2 regions of the Streptomyces sp. NPDC052101 genome follow, and region 1 is predicted to be linked to the other one. Evidence: riboswitches for the same ligand, from Rfam matches in the RefSeq annotation. Region 1 holds a riboswitch; the other holds the start of a gene.
The links. A riboswitch is a leader RNA that binds a small molecule or an ion and turns the genes downstream of it on or off. The one in region 1 is predicted to bind cobalamin.
Positions count from the first base shown of each region.

Region 2: another riboswitch for cobalamin. It lies ahead of AB0L75_RS25940 (ribonucleoside-diphosphate reductase subunit alpha); the one in region 1 lies ahead of AB0L75_RS30380 (HoxN/HupN/NixA family nickel/cobalt transporter).

Region 1 covers NZ_JBFAWH010000020.1:62,334-69,985, reverse strand. The annotation lists gene AB0L75_RS30385 (allantoin permease) at 1-1,179, opposite strand, end outside; gene AB0L75_RS30380 (HoxN/HupN/NixA family nickel/cobalt transporter) at 1,490-2,599, opposite strand; cobalamin riboswitch at 2,626-2,815, opposite strand; gene AB0L75_RS30375 (metalloregulator ArsR/SmtB family transcription factor) at 2,895-3,269, shown strand; partial or broken gene AB0L75_RS30370 (beta-ketoacyl synthase N-terminal-like domain-containing protein) at 3,456-3,833, shown strand; gene AB0L75_RS30365 (hypothetical protein) at 3,833-4,009, shown strand; gene AB0L75_RS30360 (cold shock domain-containing protein) at 4,121-4,555, opposite strand; gene AB0L75_RS30355 (hypothetical protein) at 4,728-4,982, shown strand; gene AB0L75_RS30350 (SDR family oxidoreductase) at 4,967-5,203, shown strand; partial or broken gene AB0L75_RS30345 (alpha/beta fold hydrolase) at 5,338-5,835, opposite strand; gene AB0L75_RS30340 (PqqD family protein) at 5,909-6,178, opposite strand; gene AB0L75_RS30335 (DUF1707 domain-containing protein) at 6,279-6,947, shown strand; gene AB0L75_RS30330 (LuxR C-terminal-related transcriptional regulator) at 6,972-7,361, opposite strand; gene AB0L75_RS30325 (hypothetical protein) at 7,523-7,652, shown strand, end outside.
Region 2 covers NZ_JBFAWH010000015.1:94,519-102,170, reverse strand. The annotation lists gene AB0L75_RS25950 (cytochrome P450) at 1-279, shown strand, start outside; gene AB0L75_RS25945 (ribonucleotide-diphosphate reductase subunit beta) at 369-1,382, opposite strand; gene AB0L75_RS25940 (ribonucleoside-diphosphate reductase subunit alpha) at 1,382-3,745, opposite strand; cobalamin riboswitch at 3,870-4,012, opposite strand; gene AB0L75_RS25935 (GNAT family N-acetyltransferase) at 4,048-4,554, opposite strand; gene mctP (monocarboxylate uptake permease MctP) at 4,628-6,247, opposite strand; gene AB0L75_RS25925 (DUF3311 domain-containing protein) at 6,244-6,507, opposite strand; gene AB0L75_RS25920 (GntR family transcriptional regulator) at 6,648-7,412, opposite strand; gene nagB (glucosamine-6-phosphate deaminase) at 7,568-7,652, opposite strand, start outside.

The DNA.
Region 1 (7,652 bases):
GATCGCGCAGTTCGAGTAGAAGCCCAGGATGTCGTTGAGGAAGCTGAACATGTCGGCTTCCATCAGGGCGAGCGCGAAACCCAGGTTGACCAGGACGAACACCATGCGGCCCGGATAGTGCCTGGTGACCCGTGTGAAGGAGTTCGTCCAGGCCAGCGAACCGGAGTACGCGTTCGTCACGTTGATCTTGATCTGGCTGATGACCACCAGGGCCACGGCCAGCGGGATGACCATCCAGGACGGCATCATCGCATCGAAGGCGCCGCGGAACTGCTGGATCGGCTCGGTCGCGGCGGCCGGGCCGACCTTGGCGAGGATGTAGACGGCGAGAAACACACCGATGGCCTGCTTCAGCGCGCCGAGCACCACCCAGCCGGGGCCGGCCATGACCACGGCGGTCCACCAACTGCGCTTGTTCGCCTCGGACTTGGGCGGCATGAACCGCAGGTAGTCGATCTGCTCGCCGATCTGCGCGATGAGGGAGAGGCACACCCCGGCGCCGAGCAGGACGGAGGCGGTGTCGACGCCGCCGTCGCCGTCGGTGCCGGCGTAGCCGAGGAAGCGGTCGACCGTGCCGGGGTCGGTGGAGACCAGGTAGACCAGCGGGCCGACCATCAGCAGCAGCCAGATCGGGGTCGTCCACACCTGGAGCTTGCTGAGCGCCCTCATGCCGTAGATCACCAGGGGGATGACCATGAGCGTGGAGGCCAGGTAGCCCAGCCACAGCGGCAGTCCGAGGCCGAGCTTGAGGCCCTGGGCCATGATCGAGCCTTCGAGGGCGAAGAAGATGAAGGTGAAGCTGGCGAAGATGACGCTGGTGAGGACCGAACCGTAGTAGCCGAAGCCGGAGCCCCGGGTGATCAGGTCGAGGTCGATGTTGTAGCGGGCGCCGTAGTAGGCGAGAGGGAGACCGGTGACGAAGATGACGACGGCGGCCACGGCGATCGCCACGAGCGCGTTGCCGGTCCCGTGGGCCAGGCCTATGCCGGCGCCGATGGAGAAGTCGGCCATGTAGGCGATGCCGCCGAGTGCGGTCGTCGCCACGACCATGGGGGTCCAGCGGCGGTAACTGCGGGGCGCGAAACGGAGGGTGTAGTCCTCCAGGGTCTCCCTGGCCGCCTGGTTCTCAGCGGTCTTCGCCGCAGCCGCCGTCTGCGGCCGTGACCCGGTGGTGCTCATGTCGCGCCTCCCGATGACGCTGGTGCGGGCACTTCGTGCGTGGTGCGTCGTCCTTCGTTCTTCGTGCTTCGTGTTTCGGCACGAAAGAAGGAGCCCCGCTTGGCGTCATCGACAGGACGGGGGAACCGACGGACCGTCATGAGTCGCGTGCGGCCGGGGATAGGACTCCGATCCCATGGCCGGTCACGCTAGGAAGCGGTTGTTACCGTCGGTTCCCGCCGTCGTGAACGCGGTGTTTCCGAGAACTCACCCTGTGTTTCGGTATCTCGGCTCAGTGCTGGTGGACCGCCCCGGCGCGCCCTGGAAGCCGTCAGCCGGCGTCCATGGCACGGGCGTTCCAGCGCTCCTCGACCTTGGCCAGACGCCAGTAGGCGATCGCCACGGCCCAGACCACCACGAACAGTCCGACGATGACATAGCCGACGTTGTCCAGATCCAGGGCGGCGATCCAGCCGGTGACAGCGTCCTCCAGGCCGAGCTTGTCGTGCAGAACGCCGACCAGTTCGATCGTGCCGACGAAGAAGGCCACCGAGATGGACAGGCCGGTGATCGTGAGGTTGTAGAACACCTTGCGAACGGGGTTCGAGAACGCCCACTGGTAGGCGAAGTTCATGAACGTGCCGTCGAGGGTGTCGAACAGGCTCATGCCCGCCGCGAAGAGCAGGGGCAGGCAGAGGATCGCGTACCAGGGGAGGCCGGCGGCGGCCCCGTTGCCGGCCAGCGCGAGGAGCAGGACCTCGGTCGTGGTGTCGAAACCGATCCCGAACAGGAACCCCAGCGGGAACATCTGGCCGGGACGGCGGATGGACTTGGTGAGCCGCCCCAGGAGGCGGTTCATGAAGCCGCGTGAGTCGAGGTGCGCCTCCAGCTCCGCCTCGTCGTACCGTCCGGCCCGCATCGCCTTGAAGACACGGACGATGCCGAACAGCGCCACGAGGTTCAGGGCGGCGATGAGGTACAGAAAGCCCCCGGAGACCGTGGTGCCGATGGTGCCGAGGACCTGATGGGTGCGGGATCCCTCGTTCATCAGGGTGCCGGCGAGCTTCGCACCCCCGACGACCAGCGCCGCCAGCAGCACCACCACACTGGAGTGCCCGAGCGCGAACCAGAAGCCCACGGAGACCGGCCGCTGGCCGTCGGCCATCAGCTTGCGGGTGGTGTTGTCGATCGCGGCGATGTGGTCGGCGTCGAAGGCATGCCGCATACCGAGGGTGTACGCCGTGATGCCGAGGCCCACCCCGAACGCCTTGCTGCCGACCTCATAGTGATGCGGGACCACGAGCAGGAAGAGGATGCCGAAGGCGGCCACGTGCAGCGCGACGATCACGGCCAGCAACCCGGCGGTCCGGACGGTGTCCTCGCGTCGCCAGCGGAAGGACTTGACGGCGGCGGCCTCGGGCACGCCTGGGGACGCGGTCATACGGTCACGCTCCAGCACCTCGTGGATCAACTTCGTGATGCCGTGGCTGGTCTCCTGGCTGACGGGTCGACGCGCCCGCCCCAGCCTTCCCGGCCATGAGGCCAGTGGCATACGTGGGGCGGGAACTCCCCGATCACAGTGGCGAGGGCCGCTCCGGACTGAGCCCCTGGGGGGCCGGCACCGGTCTTCCCGAACACCACGGCCCGCCCACCTTAGAAGGCCGCAGGTCATGGCTGCAAACCTGCACAACTGAGCAGGTATGGAGGCGAGCGTCGACGGCTGCCATGATGAGCCCATGCATCTCGTCCCCGCGGAACGCGCCGGGCAACGCACCATCGACGGCCACCGGGTCTGCGACGCCATCGCCGCCGTCGGCGAGCCCGAGCGCGTACGTGCCCTCGCCGAGCGCTTCTCCCTGCTCTCCGACCCCGGACGTCTTGCCTTGCTGCTCGCCCTGCACGAGGCCGGCCCCATCGCCGTCACCGACCTCGCCCTGGCCACCGGGATGAGGGACACCGCCGTGTCCCAGGCCCTGCGTCTCCTGCGGACCGCCGGCATCGTGGAGGGGGAGAGGGACGGCCGGATCGTCCGCTACCGGCTCGTCGACGGCCCGATCTCCGCGCTGCTGGAGCACTGCACGCCCCAGGACGGTGAACCGAACGGCGCCTGACCGCCGTGACGTCGTCGGCGACCCGGGACAAGGGTGCCGGGAACCTCTTTAGGGGCTCGTAGGGGATCTGGGCCGAGCGGGTGTTCTCCATAGGGTCTCCGCGTCATGGCTCGCGCCACACCAACCCTGCAGCACATCCACGTCACGTGATCCCAGGCCGCATCGCACCGAAGGGGATGTCAGTCGGTGAGCACGAGCAACGAGCAGAGGCTCGTCGAGTACCTCAAGCGAACGCTGGCCGAGCTGCGCGACGCTCGCCGATGCCTGGACGAGGCGGCACGGAAGCCGGACGACGAATCGATCGCCATCGTAGGGATGGCTTGCCGCTATCCGGGCGGAGTGCAGTCGCCGGAGGACCTCTGGAGCCTGGTCGCTGAAGGAGTCGACGCCATATCCGGGTTCCCCACGGATCGCGGCTGGGACATCGACGGGCTGTACGACCCGGAGCCGGGGAAACCGGGAAAGACTTACATCCGAGAAGGCGGATTCCTGCACGACGCCGCGGAGTTCGATCCCGGCTTCTTCGGGATCAGCCCGAACGAGGCCCTGGCCATGGACCCGCGATGGCCGGCCGGAACCTGGTGCCGATGCTGGTCTTCGACCACCCGTCCGCAGCCGCCTTCGCGGCCTATCTGCGCGAGTTGCTGTTCGAGACGGAGGAGGCGGTCATGGACGAGGACCTCGTGGAGGCCGGCACGGAGGAGCTGTTCGACATACTCGACGCGGAACTCGGGCGGTGAGGACTGGTCGTCTCCGTCGCGCCGCACGGCTGCGCGACGGAGACGACCACGTGCTTCTCAGACGCTCGGCTTTCGAGTCAGCCGACGCCCCGCCTTCGGTCCGGCCGACGCTCAGCCCTCGATCCATCCGTGGTTCTTGCCGAACTGCAGCAGCCCCTGGCGGACCTGCACGATCTCGGCCCCGGTGAGGGACGGCGCGGCCGACAGGAGCGCCTCGGTCACCTCGTGCACGAATTCTTCCGCGCTCAGCACGTCACACAGCGGCTCGTCACCGTCCGGGTGCCTCGCCGGGACGGAGGCCGAGCCGACAAGGGGTGCCGGAGAGACCGGCTTGACGTCTGCGCCGTCGGCGAGACGGACCGACGACGCCTTGAGGCCGCGGTCGCCCTCTTCGACCTCGAACACCACGGCCAGACCGGTGCGCACATACTGCTCAGGAATGAGCAGGTCGTTCACATGCAGGAAGACATCCTCCCCGCCATGGTCGGGAGCGATGAAGCCATAACCCCGCATACCGTCGAACCGCACCACACGACCCGCAACCATGCCATCAACCCCTCAACCGCCGGGCCCACTGCCCGGCCAACACCCTGCCACTGAAGACAGACCAGTAGTTCCTGTGAGGACGCCGGGTCCTCTCCAGGTCAAGTCTGCCTCATGGGGCAGCTCCGTGGAGTAGGGGAGGCCCCCTAAAGAGCCCGGGGCAGCCGGGTTAGGGGTGAAGGGACGAATTCACGTCTCATGCAAGGTCGTCGTCAACATAGGTGCGGCACGCGGACAGGGGCGCAGTCACGCGGTACGGCTGGCCGAGGAGGGCGCCGACATCATCGCGATCGACCTGTGCGAGGACCTGGAGGCAGTACCGTACCCGCTGTCGACCGAGGAGGACCTCAAGGAGACGGCCCGGCTGGTCGAGAAGGCCGGGTCGCCGGGCGTTCACGAGGGAGGCCGACGTCCGTGGCCGCGGGGCTGATATCGACGTACGGCAGCCCCGGCGCGATGGGCCCCGGCGGCTCCGCCTACGCCTTCGCCAAACAGACCCTCGTCCAGTACGTCAACTCGATGCCGATCCCGTACGTGCAGCCGATCGACGTGTCGCACGCCATCACCTGCCTCGCCTCCGACGAGTCACGCTATGTGACGGGCACTCAGCTGCGGGTGGATGCGGGGGCGGTGAACAAGGCGGGCAAATGAACCTCGGTACATGACCCTCTGCCGGGCTGCCTGGCGCCTCGCCCGGTCATGGTGACGTCCAGCGGCCGCCGTTCCCTCGAAGGGGCGGCTGCCACTCGCGTCCCCCGGCCCGGTCGTCGCCGGTGCGGGTACGGCTACAGCCGTGCGAGGCGCCTGCGGATCTCGTCCTGTACGGCCCTCGCGTGCTCGTTGAGGAAGAAGTGGCTGCCGGGGGCGGTCAGCGCGTGGACGGGGCAGCCGAGCGGTGGGCGTGGCTGGTAGCGGTAGGTATCCACCGCGGTGTAGTCCGCGCGCATCGCCGGCAGGATCATCCGCAGCACGTCCTCGTCGTCCAGGAATAGAGTGTCCGTGCCGTTTCGCCGCTTGAGGTCGGCGATCAGGCTGTCGGCGTCCATGAGGTGCGCACGTTCGTCGCGGAAGGTCGACGGCGCGCGTCGACCGGAGGCGAACAGCGCGGTGGGCGCCCGCCCTTCCCGTTCCAGCCGCGTGGCCACTTCGAAGGCCGGCACCGCCCCCATGCTGTGTCCGAAGAGTGTCACCGGCCGGTCGAGCCACGGGCGCAACTCCTCTGTCACGAGGTCGGCCAGTTCGCCGAGGTCCAGCAGGGCGGGCTCGTCCTGGCGGTCCTGCCGTCCGGGTCGCCGCGGATCAGGTCAGGGGTGCCGTGCGTGGAACGCATGGTGCGGAAAGGGATGTGACTGCCCGTCATCCCCGGTGTTCGCGGTACTCCCCGGTGTCGTGGGGTTCCGTCGCGAGCAGCCCCAGATCGCACAGTTCCCCGACCCAGACCTCCAGATCGGCGCACATGTTGACCGGGTCGGTGCTCCATCGGGACGCCAGGACGTGCGCGGCGCGATGAACGTCGCCGTCGTGCTGCCTGAGCGTGATCCACATGGCGGCGCCGACCGGGCTGCAGCGGAACCAGGCGCCGGTGGACGCGCTGTGCAGTTCCAGGTGTCCAAATATCTTATACACGTGTACAGGTGAATGGCGTGTACGCCAAGGGCGCGTACCAGCCACGCGGGAACGCGTAGCGCCGTACCGGGCCGTGGGAAACCTCGTTAGGCTGCAAGGTATGCCAAATGAGAGCGAATCCAAGGCCCTTGACTTACGCAAGAGCGAGTCCAAGGCCCTTGACTTACGCGAGAGCGAGCCCAGGCCCGTTGACCTCCGGGCCTCCCACGATGACCGCGAGCGGGTCATCGAGATCCTGCGGACGGCCGCGGGTGACGGCAGGATCGACCTGGACGAACTCGACGAGCGGCTGGAGATCGCCTTCGGCGCCCGGACGATGGGTGAGCTGGCTGTGCTGGTCGCGGACCTGCCCCAGACCGCCGCGGTCCCTGCGGTGCGGACTGCCGAGGCACCGGCGCTGCGGACCGCCGGGGCACCGGCGACGGGCGACGTGGTCCGGATCGAGTACGAACACGGGAGCCCCGAGCGGGTGGGCCCCTGGCGCGCCGCCTCCCGTATCGAGGTGACGGGTGAACACGGCACCTGCACACTCGACTTCCGCCAGGCCGTGCTGCCGGGCAGCGACATCGTCATCGACGTCGATCTGCGCCACGGCACACTGCAGCTGATCGTGCCGCCCGGGACCGTCGTCGAACCGAGCGACCTGGACTGCGAGCACTCCGAGTTCGATGACCGTCGCGCCCGCCAGGCACACGCCGGAGCCCTGCGGCTGGTGGTCACCGGCCTGCTGGCGCACAGCCGAGTGCGCGTGAAGCGCGCGTCGCAGTGACGGGGAGCGGCCGGGCCGCAGGTCTCAGGAACCCAGTCGCGGCAGAGACGCGGAGGGCGTCTCGGCGATGGGGGGAAGGGAATGGATCGACAGCGCCGCCGGCAGGTCCTTGCGGCCCCGGACGTTGAGCTTGCGGTAGACACGGGTGAGGTGCCGCTCCACCGTGCTGAGGGTGACGTAGAGCGTGCGGCCGATCTCGCGGTTGTTGTGGCCCAGCGCGGCCGGCGCCGCCACTCGCTGCTCCGCCTCGCTCAGCAGCCCCGTTCCCGCTGGTTGGTCCTTGGCACCCTCGGCGTTGCCCAGCCCGCGGCGCGGCGTGTGCACCCATACGTCCGCCTGACAGGCTTCGGCCTCCTGGTTCGCGCGGTGCGCCATCATCTCGGCGCGACCGAACTGGCCCAGCTGACGGTGCACTTCACTCAGATCGGCCAGCGCACGCGCCAGCTCGAAGCGATCGCCGGAGGCCTGGAGCTGGTTGATCGCCTCCCGCAGGATGGGTGAGCGCTCCCGCAGGGTGCTGCAGGCGGCGATGATGCGCAGCGAGAGCCCGCAGACGCGGTAGCCGGAGCCGCCGGGTGGTGCATCTGCTCGGTCGCCAGCTCGTGGGCGGTCTTCTTGCGCCCGATCCGCAGATGCACATCGTTCGGCCCGTAGGAATCGTGCTGCTGGAGACCTACCAGACCGAAGGCGGCGGCCGGGCCGGGA
Region 2 (7,652 bases), on a different contig from region 1:
CAGCGCGACACCCGCTCCTACGACCGGCACCTCGACTTCGACCCCGACCGGTGGCTGCCGGAGCGGGCCAAGGAGGTACCGAAGTACGCCATGAGCCCCTTCAGCGTCGGAAACCGCAAGTGCCCCAGCGACCACTTCTCCATGACCCAGCTGAGCCTGATCACCGCCGCGATCTCGGCGAAGTACCGCTTCGAGCAGGTCAGCGGGTCGAACGACACGACCCGCGTGGGCATCACACTGCGCCCCCACGACCTGCGGCTGCGGGCGATGCCCTGGTAGGCCACCTGTTACCGGCGCGTGCTCAGGAGGCCTGCGGGCCCCGGAACACGCGCCGGTAGGCGTTCACGGCACGGTGTACGGAAGGCGACTCAGAAGTCCTCGTCCAGGTCGACCGTGCCCTCGACCGCGACCTGGTACGCCGACGGGCGGCGCTCGAAGAAGTTCGTCAGCTCCTGAACGCCCTGCAGCTCCATGAAGGAGAACGGGTTCTCCGAGCCGTACACCGGGGCGAAGCCGAGACGGGTGAGCCGCTGGTCGGCGACGCACTCCAGGTACTGCCGCATCGACTCGGTGTTCATGCCCGGCAGACCGTCGCCGCACAGGTCGCGCGCGAACTGCAGCTCGGCCTCGACGGCCTCCTTCAGCATGTCGACGACCTGCTGCTGGAGCTCGTCGTCGAAGAGGTCCGGCTCCTCCTTGCGCACGGTGTCGACCACGTCGAACGCGAAGGACATGTGCATGGTCTCATCGCGGAACACCCAGTTGGTGCCGGTGGCGAGACCGTGCAGCAGACCCCGGCTGCGGAACCAGTAGACGTACGCGAACGCGCCGTAGAAGAACAGACCCTCGATGCACGCGGCGAAGCAGATCAGGTTGAGCAGGAAGCGACGCCGGTCGGCCTTCGTCTCCAGCCGGTCGAGCTTCTCCACCGAGTCGATCCACTTGAAGCAGAACTCGGCCTTCTCACGGATGGAGGGGATGTTCTGGACCGCGTCGAAGGCGGCGGCGCGGTCGTCCGGGTCCGGGAGGTAGGTGTCCAGCAGGGTCAGATAGAACTGGACGTGCACGGCCTCCTCGAAGAGCTGCCGGCTCAGGTACAGCCGCGCCTCGGGGGAGTTGATGTGCTTGTACAGCGTCAGGACCAGGTTGTTCGCCACGATCGAGTCGCCCGTCGCGAAGAAGGCCACCAGTCGGCCGATCAGGTGCTGCTCGGCCGGGGTCAGCTTCGCGAGGTCGGCGACGTCCGAGTGGAGGTCGACCTCCTCCACGGTCCAGGTGTTCTTGATCGCGTCCCGGTAGCGCTCGTAGAAGTCCGGGTAGCGCATGGGGCGGAGAGTCAGCTCGAAGCCCGGGTCGAGCAGATTGGCGTTACGGGTAGTCATTACTGGCAGGCCTCGCAGGACTCGGGGTTTTCCAGGGAGCAGGCGACGGCGTCGGGCTCGGCGACCTGCTGGACGGGGATGGCGGCGGGAGTCTGCGCCTGGGCGGCACGAGCGATCCGGGTCGCCGGGCGGGAGCGCAGGTAGTACGTCGTCTTCAGGCCGGACTTCCAGGCGTACGCGTACATCGAGGAGAGCTTGCCGATGGTCGGCGTCTCCAGGAAGAGGTTGAGCGACTGCGCCTGGTCCAGGAACGGGGTGCGGGCCGCCGCCATGTCGATCAGGCCGCGCTGCGGGATCTCCCACGCCGTGCGGTACAGCGCCCGCACCTCCTCGGGGATCCACGCGAAGTCCTGCACCGAGCCGTTAGAGTCGCGCAGCGCCTCGCGGGTGCGCGCGTCCCACACGCCGAGGTCCTTCAGGTCCTGCACCAGGTACGAGTTGACCTGCAGGAACTCACCCGACAGGGTCTCGCGCTTGAACAGGTTCGACACCTGCGGCTCGATGCACTCGTACACGCCCGCGATGGAGGCGATGGTGGCCGTCGGGGCGATGGCCAGGAGCAGCGAGTTGCGCAGGCCCGTGCCGGCGATGCGCCTGCGCAGGGCGTCCCACCGCTCGGGCCAGGTCAGCTCGACGCCGTAGTGGTCGGGGTGCAGCACACCCTGGGCCGTACGGGTCTTCTCCCAGGCCGGCAGCGGGCCGTTGCGCTCGGCGAGGTCGGCGGAGGCCTCGTACGCGGCGAGCATGATCCGCTCGGCGATCCGGGTGGACAGGGCCTTGGCCTCGGGCGAGTCGAAGGGCACACGCAGCTTGAAGAAGACGTCCTGCAGCCCCATCGCGCCGAGGCCCACGGGACGCCACTTGGCGTTGGACCGTCCCGCCTGCTCGGTCGGATAGAAGTTGATGTCCACGACGCGGTCGAGGAAGGTGACGGCGGTGCGGACGGTCTCGTCCAGCCGTTGCCAGTCGATGTCCCCGCCGGCCACGAAGGAACCGAGGTTCACCGAGCCCAGGTTGCAGACCGCGGTCTCCCCGTCGTCCGTGACCTCCAGGATCTCCGTGCAGAGGTTGGAGGAGTGGACCACATGGCCCGGCAGGGCCGTCTGGTTGGCGGTGCGGTTGGCGGCGTCCTTGAAGGTCATCCAGCCGTTGCCGGTCTGTGCGAGGGTGCGCATCATCCGGCCGTACAGCTCACGGGCCGGCAGGGTCTTCTTCGCGAGGCCCGCTGCCTCGGCCTTGCGGTAGGCGGCGTCGAACTCCTCGCCCCACAGGTCCACCAGCTCCGGCACGTCGGCGGGGGAGAAGAGCGACCACTGCCCGTCGGCGTTGACCCGACGCATGAACTCGTCCGGGATCCAGTGCGCGAGGTTCAGGTTGTGCGTACGGCGGGCGTCCTCACCGGTGTTGTCCCGCAGCTCCAGGAACTCCTCGATGTCGGAGTGCCAGGTCTCCAGGTAGACGGCCGCCGCTCCCTTGCGCCGGCCGCCCTGGTTCACGGCGGCCACCGAGGCGTCCAGGGTCTTCAGGAACGGGACGATGCCGTTGGAGTGCCCGTTGGTGCCGCGGATCAGCGAACCGCGGCTGCGGATCCGGGAGTACGACAGACCGATGCCGCCGGCGTGCTTCGAGAGCCGGGCCACCTGGTGGTAGCGGTCGTAGATGGAGTCCAGCTCGTCCAGCGGGGAGTCGAGGAGGTAGCAGGACGACATCTGCGGGTGCCGCGTGCCGGAGTTGAAGAGCGTGGGGGAGGACGGGAGGTAGTCGAGGCGGCTCATGAGCCCGTAGAGCGCCGCGACCTCGTCGACGGAGCGAGGGGTGTCGTCCTCGGCCAGGCCGCTCGCGACCCGCAGCATGAAGTGCTGGGGCGTCTCGATGACCTTGCGGGTGAAGGGGTGCCTCAGGAGGTAGCGGCTGTGCAGCGTGCGCAGGCCGAAGTAGCCGAAGCGGTCGTCGGCCGCCCGGTCGACCAGGGCGTCGAGGCGGGCCGCGTGCAGCCGCGCGAACTCCGCGGTGCGGTCGGCGATCAGGCCCTCGCGGTGGCCCACCGCGACGGACTCGGTGAAGGACGTCACGCCCTGCGAGGCGGCCTCGGCGCGGATGGAGGTGGTCAGCAGCCGGGCGGCCAGCTTCGAGTAGGCGGGGTCCTCGGAGATGAGCCCGGCGGCGGCCTCCGTGGCCAGCTCGCGCAGCTCCGACTCGTCCGCGCGCGCCGACCGGCCGCGCAGCGCGGCGGCGGCGACCCGGCCGGGGTCGGCGTCGGGGAGGTCGGCGGTCAGCTCGGTCAGGGTGCGCAGCAACGCGGCACCGGGACCGTCGGTGTCCAGGCCGCTGGCTGAAACCGGATCTGCTGGCGCGATGGTCACGTGGGGCTCTCCCTCGCTCGGCACGGGGGCCTTGCGGAGGGCAGGGGGCAGTCACGAGCGCACGCGGCGTCGCGTCCACCGGCCCACTCCACGAGGCCCGGACGTCAGGGCACACCGGCCGGACGGCCGGGTGCGCGCTGTCGGCAGGTCCTCGGACTGACACGAGCGTGCGGATGCACGCAAGTACACCGTTGCGGGACAGTTCCGGATTCGCACCGGATTCCCCTGCGGCGACAGCGAGGACGAGCATACATCTAGTGCCGGGCTGTCGTGTCACCCCCAGATGTTGTGTCGCACTGGTCTCAGAGCGTCAACTCATAGGTGAGCAGAGTGATGTCGGGCTGCCCGGGCAGCGGATTCCAGTCCCGCCCGGGAGTACGAACGAAGCCGAGGCGTTCGTAGATGCGGTGGGCCGCGTGCATGGTGCGCTTGGTCGACAGAACGATCCGTACGCAGCCGTCGACGGACCGCGCCCTGTCGACGCAGGCTCGCACGAGGCCCTCGCCGACTCCCCGGCCGCGCGCTGCCCGGTCGACGGCCAGCATCCGTATCTCGGCCTCTTCGGGGCGGGCGATGTCGGCCATGGGACCGCCCGACGGCACGAAGGTCACACCGCCGAGCGCCCTACCGTCCTCGACGGCGACCAGCACATCCGCGTCGGCGGCGCGCTTCGCCACGTCCCTCAGCTTGCCGAGGTACCAGTCGCTCTCCCCGAAGTCGAGGAGGCCGTCCCGGAGGTAGGCCTGGGCGGTGATCTTGCCCAGGGTCTCGTAGTCGTCGGGGGTCACCTGCCTGATCACGAAGTCCATGGCACCGAGTGTGCCGGACAGGCACGACAACGGGCCGCCGGATCAGCCTCCGACGGCCCGTGATCAGGACACCTCAGTGGCCGGCGCCCACCGGCAGCTCGGTCGTGACTCCAGGGTCGCCCACGTCCGCCGTGTAGTCCTCCGGCTTGGTCTCGTCGATGCCCTCGGGGGCGTTCGCGGCCTTCAGGACGAAGGTCAGGACCACCGTCACCGCGGCGTTCAGCACGAACGCGGTGAGGCCGATGTAGCCGATCTCGCCGATGCCGGGGATCTGCTTCGCCGAGCCGCCGAAGTGCTTCTGGGTCGGGGAAGCGACGCCGTACGCGGCGATGGTGCCGTACGCCATGCCGACCGCCCAGCCGGCGAGCAGCGCCCAGCGGTGGAACCAGCGGGTGAACAGGCCGCCGACCAGGGCCGGGAAGGTCTGCAGGATCCAGATGCCGCCCAGCAGCTGGAAGTTGATCGCGACCGTCTTGTCCATGGTGAGGACGAAGACCAGGGCGCCGACCTTCACCAGCAGCGAGACCAGCTTGGAGACCTGGGCCTCCTGCTTCGGCGTGGCGTCCGGCTTGATGAAGTCCCGGTAGATGTTGCGCGTGAAGAGGTTCGCCGCCGCGATCGACATGATCGCCGCCGGTACGAGGGCGCCGATGCCGATCGCCGCGAACGCCACGCCCGCGAACCAGTCCGGGAACATGTCCTCGAACAGCTGGGGAATCGCCAGCTGCCCGTTGGTGACCTTCACGCCGGCCGCGATCGCCATGAAGCCCAGCAGGGCCAGCAGGCCGAGCATCAGGGAGTACAGCGGCAGGATCGTGGTGTTGCGGCGGATCACGTCACGGCTCTTGGAGGAGAGGGTCGCGGTGATCGAGTGCGGGTACATGAACAGCGCGAGCGCGGAGCCCAGCGCCAGCGTGGCGTACGTCCACTGGCCCGCCTCCGGCGGCACGAGCGCGCCGCGCGGCTTGCCGGTCGCCGGGTTGACCTGGCTGAAGGCGTGGCCCGCCTTGGCGAAGATCTCGTCGAACCCGCCCAGCTTGATCGGGATGTAGATGATCGCCACCGCGATGACGATGTAGATCAGCGCGTCCTTCACGAACGCGATCAGGGCGGGGGCGCGCAGACCGGAGGAGTAGGTGTACGCGGCCAGCACACCGAAGGCGATGAGCAGCGGCAGGTCCCGTACGAACCAGTTGCTGGCGCTGTCCCCGCCGACCCCCATCACGTCCAGCACCGCCTGGATGCCGACGAGCTGGAGCGCGATGTACGGCATCGTCGCCAGGATGCCGGTCAGGGCCACCGCGAGCGACAGGCTCTTGGAGCCGAAGCGGCCGCGCACGAAGTCCGACGTCGTCACATAGCCGTGCTTGTGGGACACCGACCACAGGCGGGGCAGGAACGTGAAGATCAGCGGGTAGACGAGGATCGTGTACGGCACCGCGAAGAAGCCGGACGCGCCCGCCGCGTAGATCGCCGCCGGTACGGCGACGAAGGTGTACGCCGTGTACAGGTCGCCGCCGAGCAGGAACCAGGTGATCCAGGTCCCGAACGAGCGTCCGCCCAGGCCCCATTCGTCCAGCGAGTGCTCGTTCTCGGCCCTGCGCCAGCGTGCGGCGAGGAAGCCCATGACCGTGACGGCCAGGAAGAAGAAGATGAAGACGCCGAGCGCGACGCCGTTGACGCCGTTCTTCACCGCGCCTCACCGCCCTTCCGGGGGCCGCGGGCGCGCTGGTCGCGCTGCCACAGCTTGTACGCGGTCATGGTGAGCGCGGTGGAGATCAGCACCCAGAGCATCTGGTACCAGTAGAAGAACGGGATCCCGATGAACGCGGGGTCCGTCTTGGCGTAGGAGCCGACCCAGAGCATCGCCACGAAGGGCGCGACGAGACACAGGCCGATGATCACGCGGACCGGTGTCACCACCGGTGGTCTCACTTCAGGTGCTTCGGACATGCCACGGCTCTCCGTCCCCTCGCTGATCACCTGGGTAATGCGCAGGCAATCTAGGTGACGGTGTCGCGACAGCGGAAGACCTCGTCCGTATATCGGTATATCGATTCAGCGAACGCCACCGGCCCTGCCCGTCGCGGGACTTACTCGGTCGGCCGCTTCAGCCGCGCGACGAACTTGTAGCGGTCCCCCCGGTACACGGACCGCACCCACTCCACCGGCTTGCCCTCGCGGTCCAGGGAGTGGCGGGAGAGCATCAGCATCGGTAGGCCCACGTCGGTGCCGAGCAGGCCCGCCTCGCGGGGGGTGGCCAGCGAGGTCTCGATGGTCTCCTCGGCCTCGGCGAGATGGACGTCGTAGACCTCGGCGAGGGCGGTGTAGAGGGACGTGTACTTCACCAGGGAACGGCGCAGGGCCGGGAAGCGCTTGGCCGACAGATGGGTGGTCTCGATCGCCATCGGCTCGCCGTTGGCCATGCGCAGTCGCTCGATGCGCAGTACGCGCCCGCCGGCGCTGATGTCGAGCAGCCCGGCGAGCCGGTCGTCGGCGGTGATGTAGCCGATGTCCAGCAGCTGCGAGGTCGGCTCCAGGCCCTGGGCGCGCATGTCCTCGGTGTAGGAGGTGAGCTGGAGCGTCTGGGAGACCTTGGGCTTGGCGACGAAGGTGCCCTTGCCCTGGATGCGTTCGAGCCGGCCCTCCACGACCAGTTCCTGCAGGGCCTGGCGGACGGTGGTGCGGGAGGTGTCGAACTCGGCGGCCAGGGTGCGCTCGGGCGGGACCGGCGTGCCCGGAGCCTGCGTCTCCGTCATGTCGAGCAGGTGCTTCTTCAGGCGGTAGTACTTGGGCACGCGCGCCGTACGGACGGTCGTCCCGGCCTCGTTCTCCGCACTGCTGACGTCGGTGCTCATGCTCCGCCTTCCCGGCTCCGGATGCCGAAAGCGACCGACTGGCATCGGCCACGGCTCACATCGTGGCACGGCTTCGGGGCTCAGGAGTCCACCCGCACGCTCCGTGATCTCCTCTGTATACCGTTGCCACCAGGGTTGGTCTAGTCCATCTGGGACTAGATCCCCTGCCAGTCCGGCTTGTTGTCGTAGGTGTGGCGGAAGTAGTCGGCCAGCTTCAGCTTGGACGCGGCCGCCTCGTCG